DNA from 4 places in the Bacillus sp. JJ1562 genome. Region 4 is predicted to be linked to each of the others. Evidence: riboswitches for the same ligand, from Rfam matches in the RefSeq annotation. Region 4 holds a riboswitch; each other region holds the start of a gene.

Region 1 (7,688 bases), on a different contig from region 4:
GGTGGAAATCAAATGATGCAAGCGATTACCCTTCTTATTCTGATATGGGCCCTGACATTATCGGCTGAGGAGCTAGGGTTTTCTGCATTTATTAGTTCAAGCTTAGGTTCATTTCTACCTGGCTTTTTAACTCCTGCGACGATTTTTCTAATCGGCTCAATTGTTGGATATTTTATTGGATCTTCATGGGGAACATGGGGGTTATTTATGCCACTTGGGATTGCGTTGGCCCTTTCGACTGGTGCCTCCATCCCTCTAACTGTTGGGGCTGTTTTTGCAAGTGGTGCTTTCGGAGCATTGACTTCACCACTCGGTGATACAACGATTACAACAGCATCGATTTTAGATATGGAACTTGTTGAATATGCACAATACAAATTGAAGCTCTCAGCAATTGGAGGCGTAATTGCCATTATACTATTTGTCGTTGGTGGTTTACTAATCTAAAGAAGACTAAACGAAAATTGTTTAGTCTTCTTCTGGTTTTATAAGTTTCGTTGTTGATATGTTTTAAAAGCAGGGCTTTTTAATACGATTCCAACAATGATAAATCCAAAAATAGAGCCAGCAATTGAGCTGAAAATAAATGCCGGTATGAAACCAAAAAGGGCTGCATCCTGACCAAGAATGAGTGTGGCGATAGGATAACAAGCTATAGCACCTAACAATCCTGTTCCGATAATTTCACCAGTCATTGCCATTGACGCTTTCTTCGTTTTTGAATATAAAAACGCTGCTAAAAACGCTCCTATCATACTTCCGGGAAAGGCAAACAATGAACCCGTTCCTAGCATGTTTCTGAGTAATGATACTGAAAAAGCTTGAAGAACTGCGTATGCTGGGCCTAAGATTACGGCTGAAAGTACATTAATAAAATGCTGCATGGGAAATACCTTTGTAAATCCGATTGGTATTGCAAACAAATGGCTTGTAACAGTTCCAATCGCGACAAGCATCGCAGTTATTGTCATTTTTAATGTTTTACTCATTATAAATCCCCCTATGATTGTTTAATCCATTACTAATCCACCATCAACGACTAGATTCTGTCCTGTTACGCCTTTACTCCAAGGGGATGCAAAGAAAAGGACCGCATTTGCAACATCCTCTGGCGTCGTGACTTTTTGAAGTGGTGTAGAATCCTTGATTAATTGGAAAACCTCTTCAGAAGTTGCAGAGCTTGCATCTGTCGTTTGAAGCAATCCCCCTGAAATCATGTTAACGTTTATTCCATATGCTCCAAGGTCTTTTGCCATATTTCGAGTGAATCCTAGAAGTGCTGCCTTGCTTGTATTGTAATCATGATAAGCGACAACAGGGTTTTGAAAAAGATTTGTACCAATCGTAATAATTCGACCAAAGCCTAGCCCCTTCATGTCAGAAACCGCGGCTTGGGTTGTATGTAAAGCTCCTCGGATTGCACCCTCAAGCTGTGCGTGATAATCAGTCCATGAGATATCCTCTGCGTTTTTTCTTGCGATTGGGTCAAAGCGGAAATTAATTAAGGCATTATTAACAACTGTTGTTATAGGTTGATCAAAATGCTTTCTCGCTTCAACAAATAAGTTCTGTACTTGTTCACGATTCCTCACATCGGCATGAATCGCAAGCGCATTTTCACCAATTTCTTCTTTTAGAGAATGAGCTTTAGCTTCACTTTTGAAATAATTAATAACCACCTTTGCCCCTTCATTAGCAAAAGCTTTTACAATTTCCTTTCCTAATCCACGTGCACCACCGGTAACGAGAATAACCTGATTTTGTAGTAACATTCTAGTAGCCTCCTAATAAAGTAGATAAGAAAAACGCAAAAAGCCAGATCCACATAAATGGACCTGGCATAAGTAGCAAGATAAAATGGAAGTTTTCCACTCTACTTTCCTCCGCCGGTATTACCCGGATCAGGTCCAAAGGGTTAAAAAACGTCCGTTTTTCTCTCAGCCCAACCGGGCACCCCTAGTAGTTTGCGAATATTCTTTTTATAAGCATAGTATGTTCATGCAAAAATGTAAAGGTATTTGATGAACCACCCTTAAATATATTTACTTCCCTCTCTAATACTTAACTTCGACAATGTTGTTTCATTTATAAATTGACGTACTGAATCTGGATTTGTCTTAGAATACTCTCGTAAGGCCCAGCCAATTGCCTTTTGGATGAAAAATTCCTTACTATTTGCATTGGCAGTTATGTATTTGTAAAGGTATGTTTCATTTGTTTCTTCTTTATATTTTAATTGAAACAGAATCGATGAACGTTTTAGCCATATGTTGTCACTGCATGCCCACTTTTCAATCTTATCCTCTATTATACTAGGTGTTTCTATTGCGATTTTGCCAACTAAATGTGGCGCAAGAAGATCAACCGTATCCCACCAAGATTTTGTGGTGATGAGATTTTCAATAAATGCCAAATGGCTGATGTTTATTTTCTTTATCGATTTGACTAAGTAGTCCTGGGCAGCATATTGATATTCTCGTTCATCCTTCATCCACAATTGATTTACAAGCTCAAGATTAATTTCTTGTCGTAAAATACCTGTTTCTTTATAGAAGTCGCGCGTTAATTGCCTTCTTAACGGTGTTTTTATTCCAAGGAATGGGAACAGGTTTTTCATATAATTTTGCATCGGTACTGCATTTCCATCATTGCGATTTTTTTCAAATAATTCTACGAGATAATTTAATTCGTTCATGAGTTGCTCCCTTATTAATCTTTTCCTTTATTGTACTTCATGTCCTTATTTAGGCAAAATAAAAATACTATCTTTTCTATGTAAGTTTACGTAGGAAAAGATAGTATTTTAACCTTATCAAATACGCATTGGCGTATTTGCGCCTGATTTTTTTCGATCATGCTCGAAAAATTGCCTTTGAAAAATCATGGCATCCGCCGGAGGCTTAACTTTATTCAGCCAGGGTTTGCACACTAGAACAAATTAAATATTCATATTCTTCCATATGACTACCTATCTGAGTTGGGACTACTGATGAATAAAGTTATTGCATTTTAATAGGAGTTACGACTGCAAATAGGTTTTCTGTTGGATTGTTAAGATTGACTTCGATTACTTTGTACCCTTCTTTGTCCTTGTAATCATTTGTAACTGGTGTTTTAATCTCGTTGCTCATTTTCATTTACTTCCCTTCTAACTAATTCTCACACAATAAGTAGTATATGATGGGAAAACATAAATGTGCTTACTTTATAAAAAAATTATTACCTTAATTTTTTAATGCTTCGTCACGAACACGGTCCAAAAATTCCTTTACTACATCATTGTTTGTATTTTTACTACTAAGCTTTAACATTGCTCTTCCGACAAAGTTTATTCCCTTGTTTTGTCCTTCGTAGATAAACTTGGTGTGTGACTCGTCAATTTTTAATAGTGTAAAAGATGTGGTAATTTCGAAGGCTTTCCCTAATACGAAGCTTGTTTGTTTTACCTTTTTATCTTTTGTATTTTCATATTGTGTAGTTTCGACTATGTAGGTTTCTACACGCTTTCCTTCTCGGTATTTCTGTTGGTGCTTTGCCCCAACCTCTACTTCTGTCTTCTCGATTAAGGTATGCTCCTCTACTTTCGGCATAATTTTCTTTATATTTTTATCAGAAAATAGATCCCATACCATTTCAATGTTCGCCTCGATTATTGTTTCTTCCTTCCATTCAATCATTTCTTTTCCTCCCTACCAGATGCGAGAAATTCATCAATCTCTTCTATTTGATGACGTAGTTCCGCAATTTCCTTTTCAATTTTATTTCTCTTTTGGACAAGTAAATGTTCTATATTTGTAAATGATTCATCATCCATGACAGAGATCATTTCTTGGATAGAAAAACCTAGTTTTCTTAGTTTATCTAACAGGACTGCTAAGAAAAAGCTTCCATCATCATAATAACGATATTTGTTTTTCGGATCTATATAAGCTGGTTCTAGAAGTTTAACTTCTGCATAATATCGCAAAGTTTCCTTACTTAATCCGGTTAATTCAGCAAATTCACTAATTTTATACATCCTCGTCCTCCCCTAATATCTTAAAGTATGGGGTGCACCACTTGGTCAACACTTTCATTAAAATTTTAAAAAGGTTGTCCTTTTAGTAGTTCTTATTAACAGATTTCTTATTAATATTTTATTAGTAGAATGTATTTAAAGAAAGGTCGTAGCTTGTTATTAAGTCTAACCATATAAATTTGTCTTCTACCTACTAGATTTCTTTTTATTTGAGCAACATGAGTAAAATCAATCCAGAAAAGCCATATTAGTATAATAATAAAAGGGAAAGGATGGAAGTTTATGAAGAAAGATGAACATTTGAAGAACCAGGTTCTTTATATTACAAATCCTGCTTACGATACATTACATTCAGAAAATCTTTTAGAGGAAAATGATGAAGAAAATCATCGCGAACAAATGGATATAGAAAAATAACATTAAAAAGGAGTACAATACAGTCATTGTTCTCCTTTGAGTCAATCAATCGATTGGTGTAATTTCTACATTTAAGACGCCAACACTTGGCGATGCACCTAACGCTTCAAACGCTTTACGGTGTAAATTGATTCGATTTGCTGGATATTTCTTCACCTGATCTATTACTGTTACAATTATATCTTGATTTGGAATAAACGACACATTTCGAATGCGTAATTGCTGACCACATTTAAATGGGCTATTTTCCCCTACCGCTACAGTCATGTTGTTATCATAGGACCATCCAATTTCACATTTTGTTGGTGTTCCGCCCCATGTCCAAGTAGCTTTTCCTAATATCGTTTCGGGATTTCGATTCGAATCCCATCCATAGTACGGTTCCGGGTACTGTGGCACGTATTGTTGGTAATAGTATTCATCATACATAGTCCGTGGTTCTAAGTATCCGTGACAATAAGGGCAATAATAACCAGTCGTATGTCTTGTCATCTCTTTCCTTCTCCTTTAAACCCATATTTCTAATTACTTCGTCTACTTAAATGTATGTAAAACGACTAGTATTGGTTCCTAATGGAGAGTGATACAAAGGTTTTATTACTGGTCCTGCAAGCGAAATAAATCAAGCAGGTCTGTTTTATTCGAAACTAGATCCTCTAATGTATACCCATATAACACATTTATGAATGCCTGTAATGCTTCGTTGAGGGCATGTTTTAGTTTACAGGATGGTGAAATGGAGCAATAGCCTCCTCCTTCTTTAAAGCAGTCAACGATATTAAAGTCGTCTTCTGTATTCGACACGACTTCCCCAATATTAATATCCTTCGGATGCATTGCAAGCCTAAAGCCCCCATTACGTCCGCGAATGGTTTTGATATACTCTAGTTTTCCTAAATGATGAATGATCTTCATTAAATGGTTTTTTGATATATTGTAAGCTTCTGCAATTTCTTGTATTGTGCATAATTCTTCTTCATTTTTCATAGCCAAATACATTAAAACACGTAAAGAATAATCCGTATAATTTGTTAACTTCATGTTAAAAAACTCCTTATATTAATGAGTTCTAAGGTAAGTATAGCATGGAAGTCCTTATTTTTCTCAAAATGTGACAATTTTTCAAAAGATGTATTCAAAAGGTATCTTTTATTTACACTGTCGTTATATTATAAACATGTATTTAAAATATTGGTTTTGGAAAGGGCGTTATTGAATGCTTAGTCAAAAAACTATTGAAATCGTGAAAAGCACAGTTCCAGTTCTAGAAAAATACGGAAAAGATATAACAACTCAATTTTACAAACGAATGTTTACAAATAACCCAGAATTATTAAATATTTTCAACCATGCAAACCAAAGACAAGGTCGTCAACAAACAGCATTAGCTAACGCGGTATATGCAGCAGCAGCTAATATTGATAATTTAGGTGCTATTATTCCAGTTGTAAAACAAATAGGTCAAAAACACCGTGCATTAGGAATTCAACCTGAACATTATCCAATTGTTGGTGAAAATCTTCTTGGTGCAATTAAAGAAGTGTTAGGCGATGCAGCAACTGATGATATCCTTAATGCATGGGCTGAAGCTTACGGTGTAATTGCAGACGCATTCATTGGTGTAGAAAAAGAAATGTATGAAGAGGCAAGGGAACAGCCTGGTGGCTGGGAAGGCTTTAGAAACTTTGTTGTTAAACGTAAGGTAAAAGAAAGTGAAGTTATTACATCCTTCTATTTAGAGCCTGAAGATGGGAAAGAAATTTCATCTTATCAAGCAGGTCAATACTTAACTGTAAAGGTTCAACCTGAAGGTGATGAATATACACATCTTCGCCACTATAGCCTTTCAGATGCACCTGGTAGAGACTATTACAGAATCAGTGTAAAACGAGAAGAGCATGGCGTTGTTTCTAATTACTTACATCAAGAAATTAACGAAGGCGATGTGATCACAGTAAGTGCTCCAGCTGGTGACTTCGTTCTTGAAGCGAAAGAAACCCCTGCTATTTTAATTAGTGGCGGTGTTGGATTAACTCCAATGGTCAGCATGTTAAATACGATTGTAGATCAACAGCCTGAACGTGAAGCTATGTTCATCCACGGTGCACTTAATAGTGAGGTTCACGCATTAAAAGATGAAGTTGCAGCCATTGCAGCAAAACATGAGAATGCGAAGAACTTTATTGCCTATTCTGCCCCTACTGATCAAGACCGTCAAGACATGAACTTTGATAAGGAAGGCTTTATTGACCTTGAATGGTTAAAGACAACTGTTGGAACTAAAGATGCAGACTTCTATTTCTGTGGTCCAGTACCATTTATGAAAATGATGTATCGTTTACTAAAAGAATGGGGAGTTCAGTCAGATCACATTCACTTCGAATTCTTCGGTCCAGCAAGTGAATTAGAAGAACCAACAGAAGTAGTTACGGCATAAGTCAAAAAACGATGAAGGCTCTCAAGCAGAGGGCCTTTTTATATAAAAACGCCACCTAGCATAAAACTAAATGGCGTTAAATATTATGAAGCTGTTTTTGTTTTTTTCTTTTCTTCAGGTATGAGCAAGTTAAGGATTAAAACTGCAATTGCCCCTACAGCTGTTCCAGAAGAAAGAATGTAGTTAGCAAAATCAGGAACACTGTAAAGAATATCTTTTGGTAACACAATTGTTCCGACAGTTAAAAGAATAGGAACGCCGATTACAATCATATTGCGGTCATCAATAGTCACATGTTGGATCACTTTAAGACCGTTCATTACGATTGCCACACAGACAACTCCAAAAATCCCTTGGATTACAGGCTGAGGAATACAAGTTATAATGGCTGAAAGCTTTGGAATTAAGCCTAGAACAATTAAAATAATCCCCGCTGCAATAATTGCCATCCGACTTGCAACTCCAGTTATTGCTAGAATACCAGCATTTGAAGAATAACCTGTCACTGGTGTTCCACCTACTAAAGAACCTACAAAACAGCCAATCCCTTCTCCTACAGATCCACGATTCAATCGTTTGTCATCCAACTCTTCACCCGTAACTGTTGATACAACAAACCAAGTACCTGTTGTTTCAATTAAAATAATCATATAAATAAATACCATTGTTAATATGGCTTGAAGATCAAAAACTGGTTGTCCAAATGGGAAGAAGCTTGGTAATGAAACCCACTTTGCATCCTTAACAACTGAAAAATCTACAGTACCGAAGAATGATGCTGTGATTGTACCAATTACAATCGCCAAAATAACGGAT
Region 2 (7,688 bases), on a different contig from region 4:
AGATTAGATGGAATGAAGTGGATTTGTTCTGGAGTTTGTTTGATCAAACTTGTCGTATCAATCGAATATTTTAAATATGGGTATTCTTTACATTGCTCCCACAAATCATAGACAAAATTTAGACTTTCATTGAATTCAAGCTGTTCAAGGTTTCTATCAATTCTTGTCAGACAAATTTCACTCAGCGAACATTGTGGATCTAAATCAATTAAGAGCACCCTCTTTTTTGCCTCTGCTAGATGAAGAGCAATCTGATAAATACTCGTAGTCTTGCCCACTCCTCCTTTGTAATTCCCAACAAAAATCTTTTTTCCTTCAGCCACATGCTGACCCCCTCAGAAGTATTCAATCAAATGCGCCTTGGCGTACTTGCGCCCAAATTTTTTCGGGCTTGCTCGAAAAATTTCAGTTAAAAATCGCATGTCTCCGCCGGTGGCTTTAACTATATTCAGTCAAGGCTTTAATCCACCACTCAATGTATACTCTTTTTACATTCATTAACACTTATAAAAGTAAGGGACTTCTGCTGAATATAGTTAAATTTATTAGAGAAATCGGAAAATATTCTTATTTCAGGAGTCATAACTTTTGCTTATGTAAATTTATAAAATTTTTATAATTTTCTAATATCAAATATTACTATATGATAAAAGTAATCAATCATAATGGGGGTTAAAGGATGGACATTAAAAATGATGTTAAAAAGCAATTTGGTCGTAGTGCTCACAACTACGTAACTAGCGAAGGTCATCGGAAAGGTGGAGATTTACAAACATTAGTTGCATTGGCTGACGCTAAAGGAACGGAACTGGCACTTGACATTGCTACTGGTGGTGGTCATACTGCGAATGCCCTCGCTCCCCTTGTAAAAAAGGTTACAGCTTTCGATTTAACACCGGAAATGTTAGCTGCTGCGGAAAAGTTTATTAAAGGTAATGGTCATTCCAACGTTGAATTTGTTGAAGGGGATGCTGAAAAACTACCATTCTCAGATAAAGCATTCGATATCGTGTCTTGCCGGATTGCACCTCACCATTTTCCTAATATTAACAGATTTGTAAGTGAAGTATCACGTGTTTTAAAAACAGGCGGACAGTTCTTGTTAGATGATAATGTGGTTCCTGAGAACGATGAATTTGATGAGTTTTATAATACAGTTGAAAAAAAGAGAGACTATAGTCATTTTCGTGCTTGGAAAAAGTCCGAGTGGTTTCAAATGTTAGAAAATGAGGACTTTGAAATCCAAGAACTCTATCGATTTGATAAAACATTTGAATTTGAGAGTTGGTGTGACCGCATGCATTTGACAGATCACGAGAAGGACGAACTAACCGAATACATGCTAAACGCTTCCGAAAAAATCAAACAAAAGTTTCGAATTCAAATCGAGAATAATAAACTTAAATCCTTCCAAGGGGAAGCGGTTGTGCTAAAGGCAACAAAACTTTAGGATTAAAGTGAAGGGATTCCTCCACTTTTTTCATATCAATTAGGAGGTGATAGTTTTGTTTAAGGATGAAGTAACAAAGTTGATAAAAATCGAATATCCAATAATCCAAGCCCCAATGGCAGGTGGTGTTACAACTTCAGAATTGGTGGCTGCTGTTTCAAATTCCGGTGGTTTAGGAATGATTGGTGCAGGCTATATGACTTCTACCCAATTACGAGAACAAATTAGGGAAATCAAGCAATTAACAACCAAACCTTTCGGGGTCAATCTATTTGTTCCAGTTGAATTTGAGGCAAAAGAAGATGAAGTTAAATCAGCTAATCAATTACTTAACCCGATTCGAGAAAAATTGAATTTATCTCCAAAAGATTATGATGAAATCCCCTCATTTCATCATGCTCTTGAAAAATATGTTGAGCAAATCAAAGTTGTCGTTGAAGAAAAGGTCCCTATTTGTTCCTTTACATTTGGACTTCCTTCCAAAAACGTAATCGCGGAATTAAAACAACATAATATCGTTTTAATGGGAACAGCAACAACCGTTAAAGAAGCAAGCGAAGTTGAAAAAGCAGGCCTGGATATGGTAGTCGTTCAAGGCAGTGAAGCTGGTGGTCATCGCGGAAGCTTTATCAAAGGAGAACAGGAAAACTTAGTCGGGTTAATGTCACTTATCCCACAAGTTGCTGACAATGTAAGTATTCCAGTTATTGCTGCTGGTGGAATTATGGATGCTAGAGGATTAATGGCTTCCATTTGCTTAGGAGCACAGGCTGTTCAAATGGGAACAGCTTTCTTAGCTTGTATTGAAAGTGGAGCACATCAAGTACATAAACTTGCGATCCTTAATGCTTCAGAAGACGAAACGGTTATAACCCGTTCATTCTCTGGTAAGTGGGCACGCGGACTCGCCAACCCCTTTATTTTTAACATGCAGCAATATGAAAAAGATTTGCCGGATTTTCCGATTCAAAACTCTCTTACTCAGGATATCCGAATAGCTTCAGGTTCACAAAATAACAAGGATTTCATGTCCCTTTGGTCTGGACAAAGTCCGAGGTTATCGAAAAATCAAAGTGCAAAAACATTGATAGAATCGATCATTTTAGAAGCGAAAAATTTAAAGCAGTGAATTTCTGTTGAAATCCACTGCTTCGTTTTTTTTCAGTTCTTTAAAGCATGGCAATGGTTCAGCGGTCCACTTCCCTTTCCAAGGTCAAGTCCCGCTTCTAATGCTCCTGTAATATATCGTTTTGCTTCTTGAATACTTGTTTTTATATCCAAGCCTGCTGCTAAATTACAAGCAATCGCTGACGATAGCGTACAACCTGTGCCATGAGAATTCGGGTTATCAATACGTGATCCTGGGAACCATGTGAATTCCCCATTGCTATATAAGAGATCATCCGCGGTATCCTCAAGATGACCTCCTTTGATTAAAATGCCCCCCTTATACATTTCGGACAATTTTTGGGCGGCCACTTGCATGTCTTCCTTCGTGTGAATCTCCATTCCACAAAGCGCCTCGGCCTCGTGAAGATTTGGTGTAATAATAGTAGCAAGCGGAAATAATCTAGTAATAAGAGCATCCATCGCCGATTCAGTCAATAGTCTACTTCCACTTGTAGAAATCATAACTGGGTCCAAGACAATATTTTGAGGTTGAAATTCTTCTAGCTTCTCAACGATTTTATGAATAATTTCTGGTGAGGACACCATCCCTATTTTTACACTGTCAGGAAAAATATCAGTCATAATGCAATCAAGCTGTTGGCCAACAAATTCCGGCGAAGAATCAAGCACCCCGTAAACACCTGTTGTGTTTTGTGCAGTGAGAGCCGTGATAGCACTCATTGCATACATTTTATGGGCAGTGATTGTTTTAATATCCGCTTGAATCCCCGCTCCCCCACTACAGTCAGAGCCAGCAATCGTCAGTACCTTTTTCATTATCCTTCACTCCTATTGTTAACCATTTCAGTTGAAAGTTCTTTTAATTTTGTTGTTGCAGCGGTGATGTCTGACTGTGCAAAGATCGCCGATACAACAGCTACTCCGTCTACGCCACTTCCGGCTAACTCTAAAATATTCCCTTTATTAATTCCACCGATTGCAACAATTGGAATCGATACGCTTCTGCAAATTTCTTGGACTGTTTCAAATGTCATCGGCTCTGCATCGGACTTGGTGCTCGTTGGAAATACAGAACCAATCCCGAGATAATCAGCTCCCGCTTTTTCAGCAGCAATAGCTTGCTCCACATTTTGAGCAGACACACCGAGAATTTTATCTGGTCCAATCAACTCTCGGACTTTTTCAACCGGCATGTCCTCTTGACCAACATGCACGCCATCTGCATCACAAGCCCGCGCAATCTCGACATTGTCATTAATAACAAATGGAACATGATAGAAATCAGTTAGCCTTTTTAATTCAATTGCTTCCTGTAAAAATTCATCATATCCGAGACTTTTTTCTCTGAGCTGTAAAAAAGTAATTCCACCCTTTAGTGCAGCTTCTACTTGCTCAACTAAAGATTGATTGCCTGTCCAGGCACGATCGGTTACTGCGTATAATAGCATTGCATTTTTATCGATTTTCAATGTTCATCCCACCCTGAAGTAATGTAAAGTCTAGTTTGCTCATGGAATCAATCAAATACGTTCGAAATGATGAAGTTCCACCATTTAATTCTTCTACTTTTTGATGAGCTAATTCACCGCAATATCCCATCGCGCTCACTGCAGCGGCCGTACTTTTTAAAATTTCCTGAGGATTTGCCCCACAAAAAGCAGCAACAACGGATGAAAGCATGCAGCCTGTCCCCGTTATTTTGGACATCATTTGATGACCATTTCTGATTGCATAAGCTTCTTCCGTATCTGCAACGATATCAATGGCACCCGTGATCGCAATAACAGCTCCTGTTTGCTTACTTACCACTTTCGCAAATTGAACCATTTCATCGAGATTTCCTTCATTGATGACATCTTCAGCTGCTGCATCAACACCTTTTGTATTTCCACTACCGGCATGTACGGTTTTTATTTCTGATAAATTACCTCTAATAACTGCAAACTGAACCTCTTTTAAAAGGCGATAAACCGTATCAGTTCTTAATCTAGATGCACCAGCTCCAACTGGATCTAAAACAACAGGATGCCCCAATCTATTTGCAGCTTTTCCTGCTAAAATCATGGATTCGATCGTTCTTTCATTTAATGTCCCGATGTTAATCACAAGCGCGCTACAAATGCTTGTAATATCCTCCACTTCCTTTGGATCATCCGCCATAATCGGGGATCCCCCACAAGCAAGAACAATATTTGCAACGTCATTCACCGTCACATAATTTGTAATATTATGTACAAGCGGTGTGTTATTTCTTACATTTGATATGATTTGCTCAAACATCTATTAGCCTCCTAAATAATCAAATGCGCCTTGGCGGATTTGCGCCCAGATTTTTTCGAGCCTGCCTCGAAAACTTTCCTTTAAAAATCTGTGGCATCCGCCGGAGGCATTTTTTTATTCAACAGGGTTTAAGCCCTGTTGAATAAAAAATGCGGTATACCTGATTAAGATATACCGCATGAATACTCATACTTACGCACATTCCCTACGTTGGCATTATCCAAATCAGGTTAAGGGTCAAAGCTACATTTCGCCTACTCTCAGCCCACATTGTGTGAGCCCCCCTGTTACTATTCAATTCACTTTATTATAGCACATCAAATTTATCTGTCATTCTTTTTGAAAAGTTTAGTGGGACCAAGGGGACGGTTCTGGTGGTCCCACATTTTTAGGTACCGCGGGAACCGTCCCCCTCGGTTCAAAAAAGTTTTATTGCTTTCGTCACAACAATAGTGTACGATACATAGTATAAATCAAATACTGTATGACATATAGTAATAAAAAATGAGGTGGGTGAATGAGTAACTTATTAAACTCATTAATGACAGAGCTTAGAAGAGGAACGTTAACACTAGCGGTATTAAGTCAATTACGAACCCCTCAATATGGATATTCACTTGTTCAATTATTAGAGGGTTCAGGAATTGCGATTGACCAAAGTACCTTATACCCCTTGCTTCGCCGCCTGGAAAAGCAGGAATTGGTGACGAGCAGCTGGGACACATCTGAAAGCAGACCCCGTAAGTACTATGTGTTAAGTGAATACGGGCTCGAAATCTTTTTACAGCTAAAAAAGGAATGGATTCAAAATTCAAAAGAGCTTTACAGACTATTAGAGGGAGAGGAAGATTATGAATCTGATTGATATCTACATTCAGGAGGTTACAAGAAGACTACCTGAAAAAATGCGTGACGATATCGCACTTGAATTACGTTCAACCATCGAGGATATGTTGCCAGATGACTATAATGAAGCAGATGTAAAAACTGCACTAGAGAAATTAGGGAGCCCAGTAAAATTGGCTAATAATTATCGAGACCGGCCAATGTATCTAATTGGTCCACGTTATTTCGACGTGTATGTAAGCTTATTAAAAATGATTTTACCGATTGCCGCAGTAGTTGCACTCATCTCGACGTTTGCTGAATATTTTATCGGGTATCAAGGTGAGGAAGCCATCATTAATGTAGTTTTGGACTTGATAGGCTTCGGTATTTGGAAAATAATTGAGGTTTCGATTCAAACTTTCTTTTGGTTCACGCTTGTGTTTGCCATGATAGAAAGAATCGATAAAGGAAAAGATAACCAGCCACTAACAACCAGCCTACAAAAATGGACTCCTGATGATTTGAAATATATCGCCTATATCCCTAAGAAAAAGAAGATCTCAAAATGTGAAGTATTTGGTGCTTTATTGTGGACAGCAATTTGGGCAACCCTTTATTTTTATGCCAACCAACTTCTAGGTATCTATGAAGGGGGAAATGATGGTCTCGAATTTGTAACACCCGCTTTAAATCAAGAGGTTTTACTTTCATTTTGGCCCATCGTTCTAGTTGTAATCGGTTTGGAAGTAGCATTAGCCCTATATAAACTAATCATAGGACAATGGACGAAAAGAATGGTGATCTACAATACTACCATTCAGGTGTTTTCAACCATTTTATTCATCGTAATCTTCATAAATCCTAACATCTTAAACCAAGATTTCACCTCGTATATGACAGATTTATTTGGCATCACTGATAATCAATTTACAATATGGCTCATTGCTACAGTACTCATTTCAATAATTGTTTCAGCAGCCATCACGATATTTGATGGGATTCGCAAAGCCAACATTCGATAGGAACCAAGGGACCAAGGGGACGGTTCCCTTGGTTCTTCATTTTTACCACAACCTTCTTAATGATTAGTTGTCCTAATCTTTTTTCAGGGTGCATATAGATGAGTAGTAGATATGGGACAAAGGAGTTTGGTAACTTTGAATAAATTTTTGGCTGCGATTGGTATTGCTTTTATCATATTCGTTACCGGTGTTATTGAAGCGGATGATGTCTTCGAATACAAAAATGCCATTTCTGTTTCTGGTCTTTCTTCTGATGAAGAAGTAACTATAAATGCAGAAGAGAAAAACGTGATCGAGGGACTAATTCCAGAATTGGAAATGCAGTTCGTTGACACAGAGGTTGTCAACGGAAATAAAGTCGAAATCTACCGTGAGTATGAGGTTTATCGTAATGAAGCGAACAAAGTAATTAAAAAAGTTCCTACCGACAACTTTGAGTATTTGGAGTACTGGAAATAGGAGTTTAGCCAGGCTAAACTCCTTTTTTAACAACTCTCTACAAATCTAGTAAAAATACGCTTCGCAATCTCATCGCCATTAACCGCCAAGCCTTCCGGATGCCATTGAACCCCTAACACAAAAGAATGCCCAGTACTTTCAATTGCCTCGATTATTCCATCTGAAGCTACTCCAGACACATCAAGTGGGTATGGCACGTTGCGAACAGCCTGATGGTGATACGTATTCACCTTAAACTCGGTAGTCCCGGCAATAGATGCAAGTAAACTTCCTTCCTTCGCTTTAACAAAATGGGCAAGATAATGCCTTGTTGCATTTTGAGAATGCTGAAGCAATGTAGTCTCATGCTGCGAATAAATATCCTGATACATATCTCCACCAACTGCGATATTCAAGATCTGAATCCCCCGACAAATCGCAAGGATTGGCTTATTCGCGGCAAGCATCTCTTGAATAATCGCGGGTTCCAAGTGATCCCGTCCAGGTGAAATCGTCCCTAACTTTGGATGTGGTTCCTC
Region 3 (7,688 bases), on a different contig from region 4:
TTTTTGATGATATATCATCGAAATCAGAGTTAATGAGCGTTTGGGAAAAAGGATGGAATGTCTTGTTTAGTACATTAACTAGTTTAAGTGAGCAAGATTTATTAAAAAATATTTACATTCGTGGAGAAAGTCATTTGGTTTTAGAGGCTATTGAAAGGCAAATGGCACATTACGCCTATCATGTCGGTCAAATTGTTTATATTGGGAAGCAAGTCAAGGATAGTAATTGGAGGAGTCTCAGCATTCCAAAAGGGAAATCCGAAGAATACTTAAATGAAATGCTTGCAAAACACAAAGATAAATAGAGTAAGGGTTTTTGAACGAATAGATACAGTGGTTAAAGGATACTTAATTCGTAAATGAAAGAAGGGACCATCATTTGATGGTTTTTTTTAGGAACTTTTTACAGATTTATACGTATTTAAATAGAATAATAGAAAATGGAATTTTGATGTATGTTGATTTTACATAGGAGTGGGAAAATGAGAGAGATTTCGGTATTAGTTGCGGATGATGAGAAGGAAATTGCTGAATTAATCGCCATCCATTTAGAGAAAGAAGGATACCATGTTATTAAAGTATCGGATGGACAAGAGGCTGTTCGGATTGTTGAGAATCAATCGATAGATTTACTTATTTTGGATATTATGATGCCGATAATGGATGGATATGAAGTAACAACCCGTATTCGCGAACGGCATAATATGCCTATTATATTTTTGAGTGCTAAAACATCTGATTTTGATAAAGTGCAGGGTCTGGTAATTGGAGCAGATGATTATATGACCAAACCATTCACCCCGATCGAATTAGTTGCTCGGGTAAATGCCCAACTAAGACGTTACATGAAGCTAAATCAGCCAAAAGTAGATACATATAATAAAACCAGTGTGGAATATAGTGGATTAGTTATTTCCCCTGATCAACGTACAGTTACTCTATATGGAAAAAGCATCGATCTCACTCCGAAAGAGTTTGATATTTTGTATTTACTAGCGAGTCATCCAAAGAAGGTTTTTAGTGTAGAACATATTTTTCAAAGAGTATGGGGTGAAGCATTCTATGAAGCTGGTAATACTGTTATGGTTCATATACGTACACTTAGGAAAAAACTTGAAGAAGATAAACGGAAGGACAAATGGATTAAGACAGTATGGGGAGTAGGGTATACATTCAATGGCTAAAATGATGTCCAGTTTTCGTTCCAAAATGGTGTTGTTATTTGGTTTAAGTATGTTTCTCTCAGGCATTATAACTTATCTAATCTTTAAAGGTCTGCAATACTATTATCACACGAATGCCCAATACGGAGACCCTTTGGCTCAGTTTCGTAATGCTCTAGGAAGGTTTGGAGACTTTACTCTCTTTTTTATTATATTTATTTTGCTTTCTTTCCTATTTTTCTTTATCCTTACTAAGCGTTATTCTACTTATTTTAAAGAGATTTCAAACGGAATTCACTACCTCGCACGTGGCGATTTTAGCCACCAGGTACGTATACAATCAAGAGATGAGTTAGGAGAAATTGCACGAGATATTAACTTGGCAAGCGAAAAATTACAAGAAGCGATTCAACGAGGAGATTTTTCGGAAAGCAGTAAAGATCAATTAGTTGTAAATTTAGCTCATGATTTGCGCACTCCACTTACCTCTGTTTTAGGATATTTGGATTTGCTCCTAAAGGAAGAGAGCTTGACTCAAGAACAAGTTAGACATTTTTTAACGATTGCTTTTACTAAGTCTCAACGTTTAGAAAGGTTAATTGAGGAGTTATTCGAAATAACTAGAATGAACTATGGAATGCTTCCGGTAGACAAAAAGAGAATAAATGCAACGGACCTACTTAATCAATTAATGGAAGAATTGTATCCTGTTTTTGAAAAAAATCATTTGAAGTCTCGGATGAATTGTGCGACGCATTTATATATTATGGGTGATGGGGATCTACTAGCACGTGTATTTGAAAATCTTTTAACTAATGCAATTCGTTATGGCTATGATGGTCAGTACGTTGATATTAACGGTTTTATAGAAGAAGATGATGTGGTTATTCAAGTAGTGAATTATGGAAATAGTATTCCACCTGATGAATTGCCGCATATTTTTGATATGTTCTACACAGGAGATAAAGCTCGGACTCATAGAGAAGATAGCACAGGTCTTGGTTTGTTTATTGCGAAGAATATCGTTGAGCAACATAGTGGATTGATTACAGCCAAAAGTAGTTTAATCCAGACCGTTTTTGAAGTTCGATTACCAATGGAAAGTGAAACTTAAACATTTAAGAAAAATTTAAGATTTACCCCACTCTTTTTTTAAACAGTTTTCCCTATTCTTTAAGGGTAATGGAGAATAAGGAGGAAGCTAAAGGATGAAGAAGTGGGGTTTTTTATTCGTTTTATTAATGTCCTTGGGTTTAATTTTTATTAATATTGAATCGTATTTTGAACCCAAAGTAGCAATACACCTACATAAGGATATTAAAGTAGGGGGAAGAGGGACTTCTGAAAAGATTCAAACTATAGAGATTACAGAAGACCATATTTATCAAGGAAATCTGCTTTTGGTCAACAAAGTTTATCCGGTACACCAAATGAGTATTACATCCGATGTCATCAATCTTTTTACACAGAATGAGTTAATAGATGGATACGAATTATTAAATAGCGACATAGATTTGTCAACAGACTTAGTAGGCAAATTTTCGAAGATGGTTGCTGCTGCAGAAAAAGAAGGTGTGAGTAATTTTATCATTACTAGTGGTTTTCGGAATTTTGCTGAACAAAGTGCACTTTATCAAGAGAAGGGTTCTGCATATGCCTTGCCAGCCGGTTATAGCGAACACAATCTAGGTTTATCACTAGATATTGGCTCCACTCAAAATAAAATGGCTGTGGCACCTGAAGGAAAGTGGATCGAAAAAAATGCTTGGAAATACGGGTTCGTTTTACGATATCCCGAGGATAAAGTAGATATTACTGGAATACAATTTGAACCGTGGCATATTCGATATGTCGGTTTACCACATAGTGCGATAATGAAGGAAAGGAATTTTGTTTTAGAAGAATATTTAGCATTCTTGAAAGATGAAAAACACATTACTGTTAGAATGAATAATAAAAAATACACGATTACATATTACCCTATTCCTGAAATCAAGACGATTGACCTACCAAAAGATCGATACTTTGAGATTTCAGGGAACAATATGGATGGAGTAATTGTGACTGGTTACTAAGAGAAAATGCAACTCATACCCTAGTCGGTAATTGAACCTAGACTGCAAAAATTAAGAAGCCTAATTTCGAGAAAATTAGGCTTCGAATTTTTTAAGTAAATACCTCCAGGTGTTACCTAGGATTTTAAGATCCTACCAGACCTGTTAATGGGCTACTCGCTACCGCGTAGTCTTTTTCTTCAATCCGTCCTGCTTCATATCCTAATCTGCCTGCTTCCAATGCAAGTTTCACAGCACGTGCCATTTTTACAGGATCCTGTGCACCAGACACAGCCGTATTTAATAGTACTCCATCTGCGCCAAGCTCCATCGCATAAGCGACGTCCTTTGGAGAACCGATTCCTGCATCAATAATGACAGGCACCTGGGATTGTTCGATTATAAATTTTAAGTTTAATGGATTAATAATCCCTCTACCCGAACCAATCGGGCTTGCTCCTGGCATAATTGCATGAACACCCAGATCTTCTAAACGCTTTGCAAGCACCACGTCATCTGAGGTGTACGGTAACACAATGAAACCTTCATCGAGAAGCATTTCCGAAGCCTTCAACGTTTCGATCGGGTCTGGTAAAAGGGATCTGTCATCTCCAATGATCTCAACTTTAATCATGTCACATAAGCCAGATGCCTTAGCCAGTTTCGCAATTCGAACAGCCTCTTCAGCCGTTTTTGCTCCTGCTGTATTTGGTAGAAGTGTATATTTTGTTAAGTCTAACTGCTCTAAAAAATTGGGTTGACTTTCTTCAAAAATATTCATTCTTCTTACGGCAAACGTTAAAATTTCGGCATCCGATACCTCTACAGCTTGCTTTTGAATTTCAAAAGACGGGTATTTTCCTGTTCCTAGTAAAAGCCTAGATTTGAATGTACGATTTGCTATTGTTAACATATTATCCTCCTCCTACAAATTGGACGATTTCGATGACATCACCATTTGCAAGATTCATCGTTTTATAGTCGTCTTTTTTAATAATATCCTCATTGATTTCTACAATCGCAATCCGGTTTTGCAACTTATAATGAGCTAAAAGCTTTTCCACTGAATTTACTTCTTCAGGGATTTCTACTTGCTCTCCGTTAAGCCTAATTCTCATTTTTCTCACCTCCTAAATCATGGCTGTCTGCCTTCGATCGATACGAAATGCATCAATCCATTCTTGATTTACCTCGTTATTCAGAATTAGATCACGAATCATTTTCCCAGTTGCAGGTGCAAGGAGAATCCCATTCCGAAAATGGCCACAAGCAATAAAAATCCGCTCCTCTTCTGGATGTCTGCCGATAAATGGAAGCCCATCAAATGTGGTAGGTCTTAAACCTGATGTAAAACTGTCAATTTTCCAATTGGTAGAGGAAGGGAGCATAGCTTTTGCTATATTAATCAATTGTTCAACACTTTGAAGGCTAACTGATTCGCTCCAATCATCCTGAATCATCGATGCACCAATTACAAGTTTGCCATTATTTCTTGGAACGATGTAGGATTTATCGTGAAACAACGTGTGTTGTAGAAACGGCTTCTCGTGCTGAACTATGATGCTTTCTCCCTTTACAGGTGACAGTTTTTCAGAGATTCCTAGATTCCGAAAAAGCCTATTACTATAAACCCCTGTAGCAATAACGATATGTTTTGTATGAATATCGCCATTTGCTGTTTTCGCAATGTAGCTGTTTCCATTTTTCTCGATTCCATAGACGTTACTGTTTTCAAAAATCGATGCACCTAGCACCTGTGCGCTATTTGCAAAGGCTTCACAAGTATTCGTCGGAATCACGTTAACATCGTCTGCGATATAGGCTGCACCTAAAACATCATTGCTAATTTCAGGTTCCATTATTTTAACTTCTTCGTGATTCACCCATTTTACGGTTGGTTGTTTTAGGAGTGAATCTAAGTTGCGCTTATCTCTCTCTGTGAATGCTAGCTTTAAAATTCCACCCGTCCTATAGCCAATGTCAACACCACTTAATTCATACAGTTCATCCTTCAGCAGGTTGTATTCAAGTTGGCTTGATCTTGCAAATGGGAAGAGAAGAGAGAAATCTCCATCACTTTCAGAATGGGCACCCAGCATGCCAGCAGCGGCCTTCGTTGTTTTTTCTCCAATTAGTCCTCTGTCAAATAGTGCAACATCCATCTGTGCCTTTGCTAAATAGAAAGCAATGGAGCAGCCAATAATTCCACCACCTACAACAATTACTTCATATTTATTTTTCATATTTTATCGCCTCAAAGAATTTTTTTGTTATCGAATAAGGCTCAGCAGCTGAAAAAATACTGGACATGAACGCGACTCCATCTGCATCAACAGCTTGAATAGACGGTATTGTTTTCAACGTAATGCCACCAATTGCATAGACAGGTATGTTAAGTTCATTTTTTATATGTAAAATCGGTTCAACCCCATTCGGAGGCAGTCCTGGTTTGCTATTCGTTTGAAAGCAATGCCCATATATGACATAATCTGCTCCATTTGCTTCGGCTTCTTGTGCTCTTTTAAGTGAATGAACACTGCAGCCAACCCTTAGGTGAGGGTATCGTTGTTTCACCATTTGTACAGGAAGTCCATGCTCAGGTAAGTGAACGGTAGGGATGCCCATACATAACGCAACGTCTAAGCGGTCATTAATCATAATCTTTTCTTTCTTCACACCGTTATTGAGTAAATATTCGATTAGTGTCAATAGCTCCCGGACTGACTTTGATTTTTCCCTAATTTGTACAAAATCAATTACATCTTTGATAGCAATAATTTTTTCAGCGACAGCTTCTAAAGTTTGTTGATCATCCGTCACAGCAATTAATTTCATCAGATTTCTCCTTTTCGTCTAACAACTTGTAGCGTAAAAAGGGAATAGAGCGGTTAAAGCACAACAAAAAACCACTCTCCAATGCAGGAAAGTGGTTGGGTATTATACACAAAAAAGCAATTGCCTTAACCACATCCCTACGCAGGTACAAGCCTGTTCAGGTAATGAGGGTTTCAAAGTACACTACTTTTTTCTCAGCCCTTATCAAGGGTTCCCCTAGTGAAAAAACGAAATATTAACTTATATAATAAAATTAACACAATTAAGATAAAATGAAAAGGTATATGTTTCCAATGGGTCAGAGGGACAGGTTCCTTGTCCCATTTTTTACAAATGCTTCAGTGGGAGAGATGGATGTACTGTCCACAGATGTTTAACCAAATGACTCATCCCATTCAAAAACCCTTGATTGAACTCTACTTATCACCTAAAATGAAATAATCTACAGACTGCCTGAGTCTATCTAAACGGATCCAGGTCTATTTTGCATGCTAGAAAGGAACAGCAAGACATGAATTCATCTGAGTATTTTTATAGATTTTTAGAACCCGTATCCAAAGAATTGGCGTTTTTAGCGGGTGAATTAGAGAATACAATCTTTTCAAGTCCACGTACAATGTTAACTCATTCAAGGGTACTCGTTGAAAATATTCTTCAACAGGTCATGGAATATGAAAAAATGAAAGAAGAGCCTCGTATAACATTAAAGGAAAGACTAACTATATTGGAGAGTGAAGGGATTCTTACAACGGAAATAAGAGATGCACTTCATTTAGTTCGACAACTTGGTAATCAGGCCTCACATGACAAAAGAAAATTTCGTTATTCTGAAGCACTTTTATCATGGGAAGCAATCTACAAGATTGTAAGATGGTTTGTTGAAGTGTATACCTCAGTATCAATTGAGGTCCCGGAATATCAGGATCCAACCACTCCGAAGGAAGAACGTTATGATATTACCGAATTGGAGCTCCGTTTGAAATCACTAGAGAATATATTAATTGCATCTATGAAAAAGGGGACTTCAGGTAACGAAGCAAAAGATGAGGTTGCCATTACAACATCTGCTGTACCTGCAAAAATGGCTGAACCAGGTTACACAACAATTCGAAATATTGAATATAAAAGAGACTCGCTTGAAGTTCCGTATTTTCTCCGGGATGCCTTTTTATTACCACAAAGATTTGATAAATCCGAGACCTTTTTAATCAGACTAGGCGCAGAGCAGCAAGCTCGAATCATGAGCGAATTACCCAGTAATCTCGAAGACTTGCATAAGCATGTGAAACGGTTTAACGAAAACAATGACAAACAATTTTTTGGCGAACTGAAAATCTTTATTGAAGAAGAAAAGATTCGTAGAAAAGTAATCTTAGAACGCCCAGGAGAACTCTTCTTATTTTATAAAGCGGATTACATCATCTTAACAGATGCACTTAAAAATATCCCACTTACCAAAGAAGAATTCACAGGCATACCAAGCCTCATTAAACAATTAAATGAAGACGGGATTCAAACTGTTGGGCAGCTTCCGAAAGAGTTAGTGATATTAGGAAAATATAAGAATGTTGGAGTTGTGAATGTGGGGAGGTTGTTTGAGCAGTTGAAGGGGAAGTAAACAGGATTCCTGTCTAAT
Region 4 (7,688 bases):
ATTTGAAAGGACGAATTGGCAAGGTCATTACTTCAATTCCAGTTGATGGCTTCGGTGAAGTAGTCATTGAAGGAATCAGTGGAACAATCGCTAAATCTGCAAAAAGCTTTAATAATGAACCAATTCCATATGATGAAAAGGTTCTTATTATAGATATTAAAGAAGGCGTTGTATACGTCTTACCTTACCAAAACATGAGAATTAAAGGGGGAAATGAACTATGACAACAGCTATTTGGATTGTAATTGGAGTTGTCGCATTTTTACTACTTGCACTTATTGGTGTATTTGTTTCAAAGTACAAAACCGCTGGTCCCGATGAAGCTTTAATTGTAACCGGAAGCTATTTAGGCGGGAAAAATGTTCACGTTGACGAAGGTGGAAATCGAATCAAAATTGTACGTGGTGGCGGTACCTTTGTGCTACCAGTATTCCAACAATCCGAACCATTAAGTCTCTTATCTAGTAAACTAGATGTTTCTACACCTGAAGTATATACAGAGCAGGGTGTACCAGTAATGGCTGATGGAACTGCAATTATCAAAATTGGAGGCTCTATCTCTGAAATTGCTACAGCAGCAGAGCAATTTTTAGGGAAACGAAAAGAAGACAGAGAAAATGAAGCAAGAGAAGTATTAGAAGGTCATCTTCGTTCCATTCTTGGTTCGATGACTGTAGAAGAAATCTATAAAAATCGCGAAAAATTTTCTCAAGAGGTTCAACGAGTTGCATCACAGGATTTGGCAAAAATGGGTCTCATCATTGTATCATTTACAATCAAGGATGTTCGTGATAAAAACGGTTACCTCGATTCATTAGGGAAACCTAGAATTGCTCAGGTAAAACGTGATGCAGATATTGCGACTGCAGAGGCTGATAAGGAAACAAGAATTAAGCGAGCAGAGGCAGATAAAGAAGCCCAGAAATCTGAGCTAGAGCGCGCTACAGAAGTTGCTGAAGCAGAAAAAATCAATCAATTAAAAGTTGCGGAATTCCGAAGAGAGCAGGATATTGCAAAGGCTCGTGCTGACCAAGCCTATCACCTGGAAGAAGCTAGAGCAAAGCAGGAAGTTACCGAGCAGCAAATGCAAATCCAAATCATTGAAAGACAGAAGCAAATTGAGCTTGAAGAAAAAGAGATTTTACGTCGTGAAAAGCAATACGATTCAGAGGTTAAGAAGAAGGCAGATGCTGACCGTTATGCAGTTGTTCAAGCGGCAGAGGCGGAAAAAGCGAAACAATTGGCGGAAGCAGATGCGAATAAATACCGAATCGAAGCAATGGCAAAAGCGGAAGCAGAGAAAATCCGTATCGATGGTCTTGCAAAAGCAGAAGCCCAACGTGCACAAGGGGAAGCAGAAGCAGACATTATCCGCTTAACGGGTCTTGCAGAAGCAGAAGCAAAACAAAAAATCGCAGAAGCATTCGAGCAATATGGAAAAGCGGCTATCCTCGATATGGTTATTAAAATGCTACCTCAATATGCGAAAGAAGTGGCTGCGCCATTATCAAACATTGATAAAATTACGGTTGTGGATACTGGAAGTAGCGGGGAAAACAGCGGTGCCAATAAGGTAACAGGATATGCGACAAACCTAATGTCAACCCTCCAGGAATCGTTGAAGGCATCCTCTGGTATTGATGTAAAAGAAATTATTGAAAACCTGTCAGGAAAAGGAAATGTTAGAAATAGTATCGACAATTTAACTGAAGAATTAGTTCAAACAAGAAAAGCCACACCAACTGATAACGAGTAATCATACTAGGAAAAGAAGCCAAAACATGTTTAAGTTGGCTTCTTTTTTGGGTTAAACTAGGCAAAAAAGAATATAACAAAAATATTTTTTAAAAATGAAATGAACTTTTTGGTTGCCTCATTCGTACTACAAACGAAAAATAAAGATAATCAAATTTTCTTGGGGGAGAATTCATTGCATGGATGAAAAGGAACTAATTCGCAGTGCAAAGCGTGGTGACTCACTCGCGTTTGCGATGCTTTTTAAGGAGCATTATCCTTTTTTAGTAAAATACTTAATAAAAGTTACAATGAAGCCTGATATTGCCGAAGACCTGGCACAGGAAGCAATGATGAAAAGTATGGAAAAAATCAAAATGTATAACGGAAAAGCAAAATTCTCCTCATGGCTCATAACAATTGCGACAAACTTATACATTGACGATCTTCGAAGAAAGAAACGCGAACAAAACTATCAGCATCAGGAACAAGCATTACGCAAAATGAAATGGCAATTTGATAACCATTCTGAGGATTGGAATGATGTTCTTAACGCTTTAGGAAGGCTTTCTGATGAAATTCGGATTCCAATTGTTCTAAAACATTACTATGGCTATTCATATGAAGAAATAGCAGATATGCTTCATATCGCCCTTGGTACTGTTAAATCGAGAATACATAACGGAATCCAAACAGTAAGAAAGGAGTTGAGACCCAATGAAGAAAAACAAGCTATTCCTATTAAAGAACGAACCACAACATGAAGAAGACATAGAAACGGTTCAAGTCATAAATGAAGCACTTGCAAAAATAGATAAACATTTTTCGGTTTTCACTCCTGATTTGCGAGCTTTTGAACAAATGGTAGCAGTTGAACAACAGAAAGAAAAGAAGAAATTTAGACGGGATTTAACTGCCTTTATCTTGATTGCATTATTCATTATGACAGGTTTAATCACCGCATTTTTCAAACTGCCGCTTGTCTTTATCGTCATTCAAGGGATCGCAACAATTAGCTTCCCGATTTATAGCCTCTATCGATATCGAAAACGGGTGATGCGTACATGAAAACGGATGATATCAAATTCTGGATATTAATAGCCATCATCCTACTTATTCAAAGCTTTTGGTTATTTTTAGACGCAAGAAAGCGGGGGCATAATTACTGGTTTTGGGGAATATGGGGATTAATCCAAGCACCAATGCCGATCGTTTTTTATTTCATAGTTGCAAGAAAAATTTATCGACGCGGAGCAGGTAGAGAATGATGAGAAATATTGCGAAATATATTGTATTGATGATAGCCATTGTTGGACAAATAGTAGGAATTGTATTTTTGTTCATTGATATTTCAAAGGCGCTGATGTTCTATGCGTTTTACATGGTTGCCATTGTTCTATTATTTGCTTTATTAGTTTGGGAACGAAAACGAGAAAAAGTGGAGGATGACGAAAATGATTATCGTGACTACTGATTATGTACCCGGAAAAGAAGTGAAAGAACTAAAAGGATTTGTTAGAGGAGGAACTGTTCAGTCAAAGCATATTGGAAGAGATATTATGGCTGGATTGAAAACAATTGTTGGGGGTGAAATTTCAGATTACACTGAAATGCTGGAGGAATCCCGTCAAAAAGCAATTGGACGAATGGTAGATGACGCGAAGGCAAAAGGAGCAAATGCTGTTATTGCGATGCGTCTACAAACCTCATCTGTTATGCAAAATGCATCTGAAATTATCGCATATGGTACGGCAGTATATGTTGAATAGTAAAAACTGCAACTTTCAAAAAAGGCTTTTATAAATCGTATCTTCATGTTAGGATGGTACAAAGGAAAATATTTAAATATTTTAGTAGTTCCACTAGGGGTGCCTTAATAGGGTAATAATATTTTGTTAGGTCAAATACCTACGAATCTATTACTGAAGGCTGAGATTGAGGATTGAATTTTTTCATGACCTCAAGACCCTTAGAACCTGATCTGGTTTGTACCAGCGTAGGGAAGTGGGGAAACGGTCAATATGTTTTTTTATGCCTAAATCCAAACCACTTTCTTTACACTGCGTAGAGAAGGTGGTTTTTTATTTTGCTAATAACAATAAAGGGAGGAAAAATGAAAATGTTATTTTCAGAGGAAATTAGAAGAGAAGCAAATCAAATATGGGAGGCAAGCTTTGAGCATCCATTTGTAAAAGGAATTGGGGATGGTTCATTACCAATCAAGTGTTTTCGATATTACGTAAAACAGGATGCCTATTATCTTACTCACTTTGCAAAGGTGCAGTCATTAGGGGCAGCGAAGGCCGAGGATTTACATACGACAAACAGGATGGTAATTCATGCACAAGGGACCTATGAAGCCGAGTTATCCTTGCATAAAAGCTTTTCAAAGAGACTTGGAATCACGGATGAGGAGCGACATAACTTTAAGCCGGCACCTACAGCTTATGCATATACATCACATCTGTATAGGGCGGCATATTCTGGACATTTAGGTGATATTATTGCAGCTTTATTGCCTTGCTATTGGCTATATTACGAAATCGGTGAAAGGCTTCAAAGTTGCAAACCAGAAGAACCGATCTATCAGGAATGGATTGCTGCCTATGGTGGTGATTGGTTTAAAACCCTTGTTGAAGAACAAATTGATCGGATAAATGAATTAGCAGAAAAAGCAACGCAAGCAGACCGGAAACGTATGAAGGAACATTTTATCATTAGTAGCCAGTACGAATACTCCTTTTGGGAAATGGCCTACCGTTTAGAAAACTGGCCGGTTCAACACAAAGTAGAAGCATAATAGTCTACGAAAAAAGGAGAATTCTTCATGAATAAAGGACTAAAACTAACTGATATTTTGGTTACAATTGTAATTGCAATTGCATTCGGAATTGTTTATATCATTTGGGGCTCTTTGTATTATATTGTAAAGCCAATTGGGTTACATGCTGATCAGTTTCTATATGGTATGTGGTTTATTGCAGCGATTATTGCATACTTAGTTATTCGTAAGCCGGGAGTTGCCTTATTAGCAGAGATTGCAGCAGCCTCAGGGGAATTTATATTAGGGTCTCCATGGGGCCTAACTGTTCTTTTTTACGGTGTTGTTCAAGGGCTGTTTGCTGAAGCTGTATTTATGATATTTCGGTATAAAAGATATAATCTTGCTGTTGTTGTGTTAGCAGCTTCAGCATCTTGCTTAGGGTCTATAATTATGGATTTTGCTTATGGTGAAATCGTTGACTTAGCTACGTGGAATCTGGCTTTATTCCTAGTTGCTAGATTTGTAGGATCCATCCTATTTGCCGGTTTATTTGCACACTACCTTGTAAGAGTGTTAGAGATGACGGGAGTAACAAATCTTGTACGCCCACTATCGAAAAATGATTTTGATGCACTTGATCAAAAATAAAAGGGTGTCGAAAATGGAATCAATTACGTTTGTTGAAAAACTTCGATTAAAATTTCCGGGAGATGAGTCCTTACTTTTTAAGGACTTAACTTGCCATATTAAAAAAGGTGAGAAGGTTTTACTTCTTGGACCTTCAGGGTGTGGGAAATCAACACTCCTTCAGGTATTAAGTGGGATTATTCCGAACTCAGTTGAAGTACCAATGAAAACGGAATGCTTGCAGGTCCCATCAGAATGGGGTTATGTCTTCCAAGATCCTGATTCCCAGTTTTGTATGCCGTTTGTTGATGAAGAACTTGCATTTGTCCTGGAAAATCTAAAAATTCCTAGGGAACAAATGGAAGAGCGTATTAAAAGATATCTAAACCAGGGTGGGTTGGACTTAGAAAACATCCATACAAGCATTCAAACTTTGTCTGGGGGAATGAAACAACGTTTAGCCATTGCGGCAGTGTTGGCGCTAGTTCCTGATGTATTATTTTTAGATGAGCCAACAGCAATGCTTGATCCTGATGGGACAAAGGAGATTTGGGAGGTTATTAAGGATGTCGGGCATGATAAAACGTTGCTAATTGTCGAACACAAGCTTGATCATGTCCTTGAGATTGTGGACCGAATTATTCTTTTTAATGCTGAAGGAGAAATTATTGCTGATGGTAATAAGATAGAAATCTTATCCAATTTTGAAACGATCATGCGAGAGCAAGGGATTTGGTATCCAGGTGTCTGGGATCACTTTGTTCAAGACTTTGAATGGGTGCAACAAGAAAGTCCCGGCATAGATAATACTCCAGTTATTAGCCTTAAACACTTCAATGGGTATAGGCAGAAGAAGGAAAAAATTTGTGTGAATGATGTCAAGATTCACTCAGGAGAGTGGATTGTGATAAAGGGGAAGAATGGTGCTGGAAAAAGTACATTACTAGACTCACTGATGCAGTTTATTAAAACGACAGGTCACTATTCGCTATATGGGAATAACGTAAAAAATGGTAAGCGATTAAATGAAATGATGACCTTTGTTTTCCAAAACCCTGAGCTGCAATTTGTCACAAACTCTGTTTATGAGGAAATTGCATATTCCTTACGAGTTGATAAAAGAGATGAACAAGAAATCACAGCCTCGGTAGAGGAACTTTTACAAATTTTCAGTCTCACAAATCATAAAAACAAACATCCTTATCAGTTGTCGATGGGACAAAAAAGAAGATTAAGTGTAGCAGCCTCAATCGTAAGAGGTCAGCAAATTCTTTTGTTAGATGAACCTACATTTGGACTTGATTCAAAAAATACATTTGCACTCCTAACATTATTAGAAAAATACAGACAAAAGAACAAGACGATTATGATGGTTTCTCATGATATAAAAATTGAGATGTATTTTGCGACAAGGGTTTGGACGATTGAAAATGGTAAATTGATAAAAGATCAATTGGCTAAAAGGCAATTGTCAACCTTAACATCGTAACAGTGTAATGGGAGAAAGGAATATACAAATGGAACTTTCAAGTAAAATAACATGGCTTCATAGAACTAACCCAAGTGTAAAGCTGTTTGTATTGGTCAGCTTATGTATAGCTGTATTATTTATTGATAATCTTTATCTACTCATTCATACTTCGTTGGTCGTATTTATCTTATTTTTTGGTTTCACGGGACATTCGTTTAAAAGAATCATTTTACTTACGTTACCATTTTTCCTCATCTTTCTCTCAACCTCATCATCTATGATTCTATTTGGAAAAGGAGAAATGGTATTGTATAAGTGGGGACTGATTACAATATCAGAGGAAAGCATATATAAAGGATTAATTGTGGGATTTCGAGGAATTATTTTTGCGGGGCTTGGCCTGACCTTTGCATTAACTACAAGACCTGTTTTCCTTTTTTATTCTTTGATGCAGCAACTAAAGATGCCACCCAAATACGCATATAGCTTTATGGCGGGATTACGATTAATTCCTATTATGATAGAAGAGTTTCAAACAATACAAAATGCGATGCGTGTTCGTGGGGTTGAACGTCAAAAAGGGCTGCAATCTATCTTTTTTAAACTAAAAGCTTATTCAATTCCCTTATTATCGCAAAGTATTAGACGTGCTCATCGAATTGCGGTAGCAATGGAGGCAAAGCGATTTTCGAACCAAAAAAAACGAACCTTTTACTATGAGCTTACTCTATCCAAATACGATATGATTTTTATCCTATATTTTATGCTTATGTTAAGTCTTGGATACTATTTCTCCATTCAATTCTAACGATATATCATCAAGCTGCAAAACAATAAATGATATACCGCAAACGGCATAAACGATATATCATCAAGCCGCAAAACGATAAATGATATACTGCAAAGAGCATAAACGGTATATCATCCAACTGCAAAACGATAAATGGTATATCGCAAACAGCTTAAACGGTATATCATCCAACTGTAAAACGATAAATGGTATACCGCAAACAGCATAAACGGTATATCAACCAGCCGCAAAACAATAAATGATATACCGCAAATGACATAAACGGTATCACCCAGCCGCAA

What was found. Region 4 has a riboswitch for thiamine pyrophosphate ahead of tenA (thiaminase II). Riboswitches for the same ligand answer to the same signal wherever they lie in the genome.
Region 1: it holds a riboswitch for thiamine pyrophosphate, as region 4 does, so the genes downstream of both, V7097_RS14920 (3-oxoacyl-ACP reductase) here and tenA (thiaminase II) in region 4, are expected to answer to the same signal.
Region 2: it holds a riboswitch for thiamine pyrophosphate, as region 4 does, so the genes downstream of both, thiM (hydroxyethylthiazole kinase) here and tenA (thiaminase II) in region 4, are expected to answer to the same signal.
Region 3: it holds a riboswitch for thiamine pyrophosphate, as region 4 does, so the genes downstream of both, V7097_RS15730 (thiamine phosphate synthase) here and tenA (thiaminase II) in region 4, are expected to answer to the same signal.

What each region holds. Positions count from the first base shown of each region.
Region 1 is NZ_JBALOQ010000022.1:148,793-156,480, forward strand. It holds gene V7097_RS14910 (Na+/H+ antiporter NhaC family protein) at 1-447, shown strand, start outside; gene thiW (energy coupling factor transporter S component ThiW) at 486-989, opposite strand; gene V7097_RS14920 (3-oxoacyl-ACP reductase) at 1,011-1,772, opposite strand; TPP riboswitch at 1,862-1,968, opposite strand; gene V7097_RS14925 (DNA alkylation repair protein) at 2,033-2,695, opposite strand; gene V7097_RS14930 (hypothetical protein) at 3,000-3,137, opposite strand; gene V7097_RS14935 (SRPBCC family protein) at 3,225-3,677, opposite strand; gene V7097_RS14940 (MerR family transcriptional regulator) at 3,674-4,018, opposite strand; gene V7097_RS14945 (hypothetical protein) at 4,301-4,435, shown strand; gene V7097_RS14950 (RlpA-like double-psi beta-barrel domain-containing protein) at 4,481-4,927, opposite strand; gene V7097_RS14955 (RrF2 family transcriptional regulator) at 5,033-5,476, opposite strand; gene hmpA (NO-inducible flavohemoprotein) at 5,652-6,872, shown strand; gene V7097_RS14965 (uracil-xanthine permease family protein) at 6,956-7,688, opposite strand, start outside.
Region 2 is NZ_JBALOQ010000046.1:1,445-9,132, reverse strand. It holds gene V7097_RS21755 (ParA family protein) at 1-323, opposite strand, end outside; gene V7097_RS21750 (class I SAM-dependent methyltransferase) at 680-1,450, shown strand; gene V7097_RS21745 (NAD(P)H-dependent flavin oxidoreductase) at 1,506-2,579, shown strand; gene thiD (bifunctional hydroxymethylpyrimidine kinase/phosphomethylpyrimidine kinase) at 2,612-3,397, opposite strand; gene thiE (thiamine phosphate synthase) at 3,397-4,050, opposite strand; gene thiM (hydroxyethylthiazole kinase) at 4,037-4,861, opposite strand; TPP riboswitch at 5,046-5,157, opposite strand; gene V7097_RS21725 (PadR family transcriptional regulator) at 5,379-5,726, shown strand; gene V7097_RS21720 (HAAS signaling domain-containing protein) at 5,713-6,711, shown strand; gene V7097_RS21715 (hypothetical protein) at 6,847-7,170, shown strand; gene V7097_RS21710 (gamma-glutamyl-gamma-aminobutyrate hydrolase family protein) at 7,197-7,688, opposite strand, start outside.
Region 3 is NZ_JBALOQ010000024.1:492-8,179, reverse strand. It holds gene V7097_RS15765 (DUF1572 domain-containing protein) at 1-305, shown strand, start outside; gene vanR (vancomycin resistance response regulator transcription factor, VanR-F/VanR-M family) at 483-1,184, shown strand; gene V7097_RS15755 (sensor histidine kinase) at 1,177-2,277, shown strand; gene vanY (VanY-A/VanY-F/VanY-M family D-Ala-D-Ala carboxypeptidase) at 2,372-3,238, shown strand; gene V7097_RS15745 (thiazole synthase) at 3,363-4,130, opposite strand; gene thiS (sulfur carrier protein ThiS) at 4,132-4,335, opposite strand; gene thiO (glycine oxidase ThiO) at 4,348-5,460, opposite strand; gene V7097_RS15730 (thiamine phosphate synthase) at 5,450-6,052, opposite strand; TPP riboswitch at 6,170-6,280, opposite strand; gene V7097_RS15725 (DUF4145 domain-containing protein) at 6,564-7,670, shown strand.
Region 4 is NZ_JBALOQ010000035.1:23,631-31,318, forward strand. It holds gene V7097_RS19405 (NfeD family protein) at 1-224, shown strand, start outside; gene V7097_RS19410 (flotillin family protein) at 221-1,756, shown strand; gene sigY (RNA polymerase sigma factor SigY) at 1,935-2,498, shown strand; gene V7097_RS19420 (YxlC family protein) at 2,452-2,802, shown strand; gene V7097_RS19425 (sigmaY antisigma factor component) at 2,799-3,002, shown strand; gene V7097_RS19430 (hypothetical protein) at 2,999-3,208, shown strand; gene V7097_RS19435 (YbjQ family protein) at 3,189-3,503, shown strand; TPP riboswitch at 3,589-3,754, shown strand; gene tenA (thiaminase II) at 3,854-4,534, shown strand; gene V7097_RS19445 (ECF transporter S component) at 4,562-5,146, shown strand; gene V7097_RS19450 (ABC transporter ATP-binding protein) at 5,160-6,614, shown strand; gene V7097_RS19455 (energy-coupling factor transporter transmembrane component T family protein) at 6,637-7,404, shown strand.